2 regions of the Cytobacillus sp. FSL R5-0377 genome follow, and region 1 is predicted to be linked to the other one. Evidence: a T-box and tRNA genes for the amino acid it is inferred to sense, from the RefSeq annotation. Region 1 holds a T-box; the other holds one or more tRNA genes.
The links. A T-box is a leader RNA that pairs with one kind of tRNA and senses whether it is charged. The one in region 1 lies ahead of tyrS (tyrosine--tRNA ligase), so its partner is inferred to be a tRNA-Tyr.

Region 1 (4,384 bases):
ATCACTTGCCGAATTGGAAAATTACCCTATATGTCATCCTGTCATTTGTTTTCACTGGCTTCACGTATCTCTTATTAATGCCTGCTATCTGGTACTTAGAAAACAACTCAAGTTTTTTTGAAAGCTTATTTTTTCTTTTATCCTATTTTCGGGAATTTCTGTTCCCTATTTTTTTCATTCCATTACTGGTACTGTATCTTTCGATTTTTTATCACATCGAACGAATACGATATCTATCCTTTCATTTAAGGAAGATTGCCCAAGAAGTGCAAAACTTAAATCAATCAGAAAACAAGGACCATCCCTTAGCTGTTCCTTCTGAATTCGAACCTGTAGCTAAAGGTATTCGTGATATTATGACCACTCACAAACAAGCAGTGGAAAACGTAAAAAAAGCAGAGCAAGCCAAGAGTGAGCTAATCACAAATGTAGCACATGATCTGAGGTCTCCACTCACCTCCATTTTAGGGAATCTTGAATTAATCAATAATGACCGATATCGTGACGAGGTGGAATTAAGATATCGCACTCAGATTATACATGATAAAGCTGTTAGCTTACACACTTTAATCAACGATATTTTTGACTATACCTATACACAAAATCAATCTATGCCTTTAGATCAAAACCTAATTAATCTTGAAGAAATGCTGAATCAGTTGGTGGTACAATATAAGCTCCAGCTCGAAAATGCAGGAATGGAAGTGCGTCTTCACTCGACAGCAAAAAGCCCTATTGTTTCTGGAGATGGGGACAAACTGGTAAGGGTATTTGATAATCTCTTTCAAAATGCAGTTCGTTATGGACATGAGGGGAAATACATTGATATTTTTTTGAGTGAATCAAATCAATACGTTATGATCAATATGACTAATTATGGTGCAGCGATTCCTCAAACGGACCTTCCTTATATATTCGAACGGTTTTATCGAGTCGAAAAATCCCGTTCTACCTTTACTGGCGGATCAGGCTTAGGACTAGCCATTGCCAAAAACATCATAGAATTGCACGGAGGAACCATTGAAGTAAACAGTACAACAGGCAAAACCACATTTACTGTGGCACTTTTAAAATGAATATTAAAACTGCTGATGCATTTCGGCAGTTTTTTTGTTAGATTATCTGGATTAACTCCCTTTTTCCTCACTCTGCCTCCATTTTCGGCGGTAATCCATCTGGATTAACTCCCTTTTCTCTCACTCTGCCCAACTCGCGTCATTAATTAACTGGATCTGCTAGCTATTCAGAATCTTAATCCTTTTTCTTGATGCAGCTACTAACAAAATAAAGCCCTCCGTCACAGGAGGGCTTTTCACTTTTAGTATTTAATCAAGAAATATTTCTTCTTTCCGCGGCGAATGACAGTAAATTGACCTTCTATCTTGTCTTTATCAGTAAGAGTGTAATCAAGCTCTGTTATGCGCTCTCCGTTTACTGAAACAGCGCCATTCGTCACATCTTCACGCGCCTGGCGTTTGGATGGGCAGATTTGGGCAGCAACAAGCAGCTCAACTATGCCCAATTCCTCTCCTTCCGTATGCTCATAAGATGGAACATCCTTAAATCCTTGTTTAATCTCTGCAGCCGAAAGGTTTTTTATATCTCCGCTGAAGAGGGCTGCTGTAATTTTGACAGCCTGTTCTAATGCTTCATCACCATGAATCAGACGTGTCATTTCTTCAGCAAGTGCTTTTTGGGCTTTGCGGAGATGCGGTTCGTTCTGAACAGTTTTTTCAAGATCTTCAATTTCTTCACGGGATAAGAAGGTAAAGAACTTAAGGTATTTGATTACATCCGCATCTGCAGTGTTAATCCAGAATTGGTAAAACTCATAAGGAGATGTTTTCTCCGGATCAAGCCAGATTGCACCGCTTTCCGTTTTTCCGAATTTTGTTCCATCCGCTTTCGTTACAAGAGGGATGGTCAGGCCGAAAGCCTTGGAACCTTCAGGCGCCATTTTACGGATGAGCTCCAGCCCGGTAGTAATATTCCCCCACTGATCGCTTCCGCCAATTTGTATTTTACAATTATGGTTCTCATATAAATGAAGGAAATCCATTGCCTGCAGGATGGTATAAGTGAATTCAGTAAAGGAAATTCCTGTTTCCAGCCTGGAAGAAATGGTGTCTTTAGCGAGCATGTAATTGACTCCGACATGCTTCCCATAATCACGCAGGAACGTTACGATATCCATCGAGCCTGCCCAATCATAGTTGTTAACCATGATTGCACCATTTTCACTATTAAAATCAAAAATTCTTTTCAGCTGGCCCTTAATGCAGTCCACATTATGCTGTACTGTTTCAAGAGTCTGCAGCTTCCTCTCTTCACTTTTGCCGCTTGGATCACCAATAAGTCCAGTAGCCCCGCCAACAAGTACAATTGGACGGTGACCTTCTTTTTGAAAACGCCTTAACGTTAGAAATGGCAGCAGGTGTCCAATATGCATGCTGTCAGCAGTGGGATCAACACCGCAGTATAAAGAAATATTCTCTTTTTCGAGAGTATCCTTGATCCCCTCTTCATCTGTCTGCTGATAAACAATTCCTCTCCATTGCAGATCTTCAAGTAAGCTCATCTTAATTCCTCCTAATTAACGGCTATTTTTCAAGGCATTAAAGGTTTTAACCATGCAAAAAGCGCCCCTGCAATTATGCAGGGACGCATGATCAGTTTGCGCGGTACCACCCAGATTGAGGATAAATGTCCTCCACTCTTTTAGAATAACGGATAATCCGTCCACTGCTATAACTGCTGTGCAGGTTGACAGTGAAAGCTCAGGGAGGTATTTCATCCTTCTATTTGTACCGGCTCGCAGCAAACGCCGGCTTTCTGAAACAGGGATAGAAGCATTACTGGATTCCCATCAATGCCTGTAAAATATTAACGTCTAAGATAGAATATTTTTATCACAAAAATGAGCCAAATGTCAAATGCCTGTTCAAAAAAGGAAATTTCAGATAAATGGCGAACCATGTCATATTCGGCTGTCACATTGTGCTATAATAGATGTGATTTTAGGGGGATTGATATGATGAAAGAAAAGATTCAAATGTTACTTGACAAATTGAGGCGAACTCCAGGCCTTTTTGGAAATAAGAAAGCTGCAAAAGGTGCGAGCATAACTTACCAGGTTATCTGGAACCTTACTTTGCTTTTTATCATACTGGCTGTCATCGGCGGTGCATTTGCGGGAGGACTCGGAGCCGGTTATTTCGCGTCGCTTGTAAAGGATGAACCTATCAGATCCTATGCCAGCATGAAAAAAGATATTTATGACTATGAAGAAACATCACAGCTATACTTCGCAAATAATGTATATCTCGGAAAGCTCAGAACAGACCTTGAACGCGAAGAAGTTAAGCTTGATGATGTGTCTGAGCACTTAATTAACGCAGTAGTGGCCACTGAAGATGAATATTTCTACGAACATGACGGTGTGGTGCCAAAAGCGATTATGCGCGCACTATTCCAGGAAGTAACAAATTCATCTGTTCAATCCGGCGGAAGTACATTGACTCAGCAGCTGATAAAGAACCAAATCTTAACCAATGAAGTTTCTTTCGAACGGAAAGCAAAAGAGATTCTGCTTGCTTTGCGTCTGGAGAAATTCTTTGATAAAAAAGAGATATTGGAAGCATATCTGAATGTGTCCACCTTTGGAAGAAATGCATCCGGACGGAATATTGCCGGAGTGGAAGCAGCTGCCAAAGGCATTTTTGGGGTGAGTGCAAAAGAATTAACTCTGCCTCAGGCCGCATTCATAGCAGGGCTTCCTCAGAGTCCATTCGGCTACACTCCTTTTACAAGGGAGGGAACGGTCAAAGAGAATCTGGAACCTGGGTTCTCCAGGATGAAAACCGTTCTGAAAAGAATGTATGATGATGGAAAAATTGACCAGAAGCAATACGAAGAAGCTTTGGCTTACGACCTGACAAAGGATTTCACAACAGCTTCTGAGAGCCCATTGGAAAAGTACCCATATTTAACATATGAAATAGAAGAACGCGCAGTAAACATCATGACTAAGATTCTCGCAAAGAATGATGGATATGAAGAGCGGGATTTACAAGAAGATGACGAGCTCCGCGAAGAATACAGGACTCTGGCAGACCGGACAATCCGCCAGAATGGCTTCCGGATTCATACAACAATCAACAAAGATATTTATGATAAAATGCAGCAGGTTAAAGATAAATACCCTTATTACGGGCCTGACAAACCTGAAACGATTAAGGACTCAGAAACCGGTGAAGATAAACAAATCATGGAGCCCGTAGAAGTTGGTGCTATCTTAATTGAAAATAAGACAGGGAAAATCATCAGTTTTGTCGGCGGACGTGATCACAAACGTGAGCAGCTGAACCATGCCACAAGTGCTCTA
Region 2 (4,384 bases), 1.1 Mb from region 1:
AGCAGAACTTGTTTATGTTCTGCTCATTTTTATTTTTCCTTTATTACAAAAGCTTTTCCCCAAACAATGAACCCATAAGCGCGACTGCTACAGTAGCTGTTTTGTTCTTGTCATCCAAAATAGGATTAACCTCTACAAATTCAGCGGATGTAATGATTTGTGCTTCTGCAAGCATTTCCATGGCCAAGTGGCTTTCACGGTAGCTGATTCCGCCAATTACCGGAGTGCCAACCCCTGGTGCATCATGAGGATCCAGTCCATCCAAATCAAGGGAAAGATGAACGCCATCTGTATTTCGTTCTTTTAAATATGTAATAGACTCTTCCATAACCTTGGTCATTCCAAGACGGTCAATTTCATGCATAGTGTACACTTTAATGCCTTTTTCCTTAATAAGCTCCCGCTCACCTTCATCCAATGACCTTGCCCCAATAATGACAATATTCTCAGGCTTAATCTTTGGACCATATCCCCCTACATTGGTTAATAGCGGATGGCCTATACCGAGGCTTACAGCAAGCGGCATGCCATGTATGTTTCCTGAAGGTGAAGTCTCAGCTGTATTTAAATCACCATGAGCATCATACCAGATAACCCCGAGGTTTGTATAGTGCTTTGAAACCCCTGCTAATGTTCCAATTGCGATGCTGTGGTCACCGCCTAGAACTAATGGAAAGGATCCGTCTTTTATTGCGTGATCCACTTTCTCTGCAAGCATTTCCGTTTTCTCTGCAATAAGGTGCAAGTTGCGAAGATTTGAATTTGGATCGATTTGGACCTCCGGGCGGCCGACTGGAATATCGCCCTGGTCATGGATTTCTTCAAATAAACATTTTAAACGTTCATTCACCCCGGCATACCTGATTGCACTTGGCCCCATGTCTACACCGCGTCTCATCTGGCCAAGATCCATTGGCATTCCAATTATCGATAATTTCTGTCTACTCATAATGTAACTCCTCCCTTTCCCTTCATATATATATTTTAACCGCTTTCAAACACATGACTCAACTCGACAAAATCGTGTATATATATGCGGCTGTTAGGGGAAAAGGTCCTAGTTTTTTCGATGATGTTCCGATATTTATAAAATAAAAAAACCTTAAACCACATTGGTTTAAGGATTAATAAATTATGTATGTTGGTGGAGCCTAGCGGGATCGAACCGCTGACCTCCTGCGTGCAAAGCAGGCGCTCTCCCAGCTGAGCTAAGGCCCCATTTGGAGCGGAAGACGGGATTCGAACCCGCGACCCCCACCTTGGCAAGGTGATGTTCTACCACTGAACTACTTCCGCAGCATGCATATTTATATTTACAACTAAGACCTTCAGGACTCGATTCCCAAGGTCTGCGTATTTCTATAAAGTGAGCCATGAAGGACTCGAACCTTCGACCCTCTGATTAAAAGTCAGATGCTCTACCGACTGAGCTAATGGCTCGTAGTAAGGAAAATGGCTGGGCTAGCAGGATTCGAACCTGCGAGTGACGGAGTCAAAGTCCGGTGCCTTACCGCTTGGCTATAGCCCAATAATTACAAAATAAAAAGGACATTCATAGCTTGTCCAGTTTGTTGTGTTTTATTAAAAATAAATGGTGGAGGGGGGCAGATTCGAACTGCCGAACCCGAAGGAGCGGATTTACAGTCCGCCGCGTTTAGCCACTTCGCTACCCCTCCATCTGCGAAAAACAGATGGTGCCGGCGAGAGGACTTGAACCCCCAACCTACTGATTACAAGTCAGTTGCTCTACCAATTGAGCTACACCGGCAAGTATGGTGGAGGATGACGGGATCGAACCGCCGACCCTCTGCTTGTAAGGCAGATGCTCTCCCAGCTGAGCTAATCCTCCATTATGGTGACCCCTACGGGATTCGAACCCGTGTTACCGCCGTGAAAGGGCGGTGTCTTAACCGCTTGACCAAGGGGCCTAGTATTCTAGTTGTTTACATTAAGAGAGCTTCCAACCGGGCTCGAACCGGTGACCTCTTCCTTACCATGGAAGTGCTCTACCTGCTGAGCTATGGAAGCAACAGCTCATATTTCCCATAAGGGGCTTTATGAAAATGGCTCCGCAGGCAGGATTCGAACCTGCGACCGTTCGGTTAACAGCCGAATGCTCTACCACTGAGCTACTGCGGAATAGCGGTATTTTAAAAACAGCCCGGCAGCGTCCTACTCTCACAAGGGGACAGCCCCTAACTACCATCGGCGCTGAGAAGCTTAACTTCCGTGTTCGGTATGGGAACGGGTGTGACCTTCTCGCCATCGCCACCAGACTATTTTTCAAAGACAATTATTATTATACCGTCTTTTAATCATTTTTCAAGAGGAAATTTACTTTTTTCGTTCCCTCAAAACTAGATAATGTATGAAGAAGTATTTGCCGAGTATTCACCAATGACTCGTCTAGCTTCGGCTCCTAACTTCTCTCGAAGTTGAACAGTCGCCTCCGCTTTTCATTTTGGTTAAGTCCTCGATCGATTAGTATCAGTCAGCTCCACATGTCGCCACGCTTCCACCTCTGACCTATCAACCTGATCATCTTTCAGGGATCTTACTAGCTTGACGCTATGGGAAATCTCATCTCGAGGGGGGCTTCATGCTTAGATGCTTTCAGCACTTATCCCTTCCGCACATAGCTACCCAGCGATGCCTTTGGCAAGACAACTGGTACACCAGCGGTGCGTCCATCCCGGTCCTCTCGTACTAAGGACAGCTCCTCTCAAATTTCCTGCGCCCACGACGGATAGGGACCGAACTGTCTCACGACGTTCTGAACCCAGCTCGCGTACCGCTTTAATGGGCGAACAGCCCAACCCTTGGGACCGACTACAGCCCCAGGATGCGATGAGCCGACATCGAGGTGCCAAACCTCCCCGTCGATGTGGACTCTTGGGGGAGATAAGCCTGTTATCCCCGGGGTAGCTTTTATCCGTTGAGCGATGGCCCTTCCATGCGGAACCACCGGATCACTAAGCCCGACTTTCGTCCCTGCTCGACTTGTAGGTCTCGCAGTCAAGCTCCCTTGTGCCTTTACACTCTGCGAATGATTTCCAACCATTCTGAGGGAACCTTTGGGCGCCTCCGTTACTTTTTAGGAGGCGACCGCCCCAGTCAAACTGCCCACCTGACACTGTCTCCCGCCCCGATAAGGGGCGCGGGTTAGAATTTCAATACAGCCAGGGTAGTATCCCACCGACGCCTCCACCGAAGCTGGCGCTCCGGCTTCTCAGGCTCCTACCTATCCTGTACAAGCTGTACCAAAATTCAATATCAGGCTACAGTAAAGCTCCACGGGGTCTTTCCGTCCTGTCGCGGGTAACCTGCATCTTCACAGGTACTATAATTTCACCGAGTCTCTCGTTGAGACAGTGCCCAGATCGTTACGCCTTTCGTGCGGGTCGGAACTTACCCGACAAGGAATTTCGCTACCTTAGGACCGTTATAGTTACGGCCGCCGTTTACTGGGGCTTCGATTCAAAGCTTCGCTTGCGCTAACCTCTCCTCTTAACCTTCCAGCACCGGGCAGGCGTCAGCCCCTATACTTCGCCTTGCGGCTTCGCAGAGACCTGTGTTTTTGCTAAACAGTCGCCTGGGCCTATTCACTGCGGCTCATCAGGGCTATTCACCCTAATGAGCACCCCTTCTCCCGAAGTTACGGGGTCATTTTGCCGAGTTCCTTAACGAGAGTTCTCTCGCTCACCTTAGGATTCTCTCCTCGCCTACCTGTGTCGGTTTGCGGTACGGGCACCTTTTCCCTCGCTAGAGGCTTTTCTTGGCAGTGTGGAATCAGGAACTTCGGTACTAAATTTCCCTCGCCGTCACAGCTCAGCCTATGTGGTAACGGGATTTGCCTCGTTACCGGCCTAACTGCTTGGACGCGCTAATCCAGCAGCGCGCTTACCCTATCCTCCTGCGTCCCCCCATTGCTCAAACGGTAAAGAGGTGGTACAGGAATATCAACCTGTTGTCCATCGCCTACGCTTTTCAGCCTCGGCTTAGGTCCCGACTAACCCTGAGCGGACGAGCCTTCCTCAGGAAACCTTAGGCATTCGGTGGATGGGATTCTCACCCATCTTTCGCTACTCATACCGGCATTCTCACTTCTAAGCGCTCCACCAGTCCTTGCGGTCTGGCTTCAACGCCCTTAGAACGCTCTCCTACCACTGACATCGAAAGATGTCAATCCACAGCTTCGGTGATACGTTTAGCCCCGGTACATTTTCGGCGCGGAGTCACTCGACCAGTGAGCTATTACGCACTCTTTAAATGGTGGCTGCTTCTAAGCCAACATCCTGGTTGTCTAAGCAACTCCACATCCTTTTCCACTTAACGTATACTTTGGGACCTTAGCTGGTGGTCTGGGCTGTTTCCCTCTTGACTA

Region 2: it has a tRNA-Tyr gene. The T-box ahead of tyrS (tyrosine--tRNA ligase) is inferred to sense a tRNA for this amino acid. The anticodon was not compared.

What each region holds. Positions count from the first base shown of each region.
Region 1 covers NZ_JBBORA010000001.1:3,362,335-3,366,718, reverse strand. The annotation lists gene NSQ49_RS17170 (sensor histidine kinase) at 1-1,076, shown strand, start outside; gene tyrS (tyrosine--tRNA ligase) at 1,319-2,578, opposite strand; T-box leader at 2,655-2,879, opposite strand; gene NSQ49_RS17160 (transglycosylase domain-containing protein) at 3,032-4,384, shown strand, end outside.
Region 2 covers NZ_JBBORA010000001.1:2,287,473-2,291,856, forward strand. The annotation lists gene NSQ49_RS11730 (aspartyl-phosphate phosphatase Spo0E family protein) at 1-1, shown strand, start outside; gene rocF (arginase) at 44-949, opposite strand; tRNA gene NSQ49_RS11740 (tRNA-Ala) at 1,143-1,218, opposite strand; tRNA gene NSQ49_RS11745 (tRNA-Gly) at 1,222-1,296, opposite strand; tRNA gene NSQ49_RS11750 (tRNA-Lys) at 1,368-1,440, opposite strand; tRNA gene NSQ49_RS11755 (tRNA-Gln) at 1,454-1,528, opposite strand; tRNA gene NSQ49_RS11760 (tRNA-Tyr) at 1,593-1,676, opposite strand; tRNA gene NSQ49_RS11765 (tRNA-Thr) at 1,693-1,768, opposite strand; tRNA gene NSQ49_RS11770 (tRNA-Val) at 1,774-1,849, opposite strand; tRNA gene NSQ49_RS11775 (tRNA-Glu) at 1,854-1,928, opposite strand; tRNA gene NSQ49_RS11780 (tRNA-Thr) at 1,956-2,028, opposite strand; tRNA gene NSQ49_RS11785 (tRNA-Asn) at 2,065-2,139, opposite strand; rRNA gene rrf (5S ribosomal RNA) at 2,160-2,276, opposite strand; rRNA gene NSQ49_RS11795 (23S ribosomal RNA) at 2,462-4,384, opposite strand, start outside.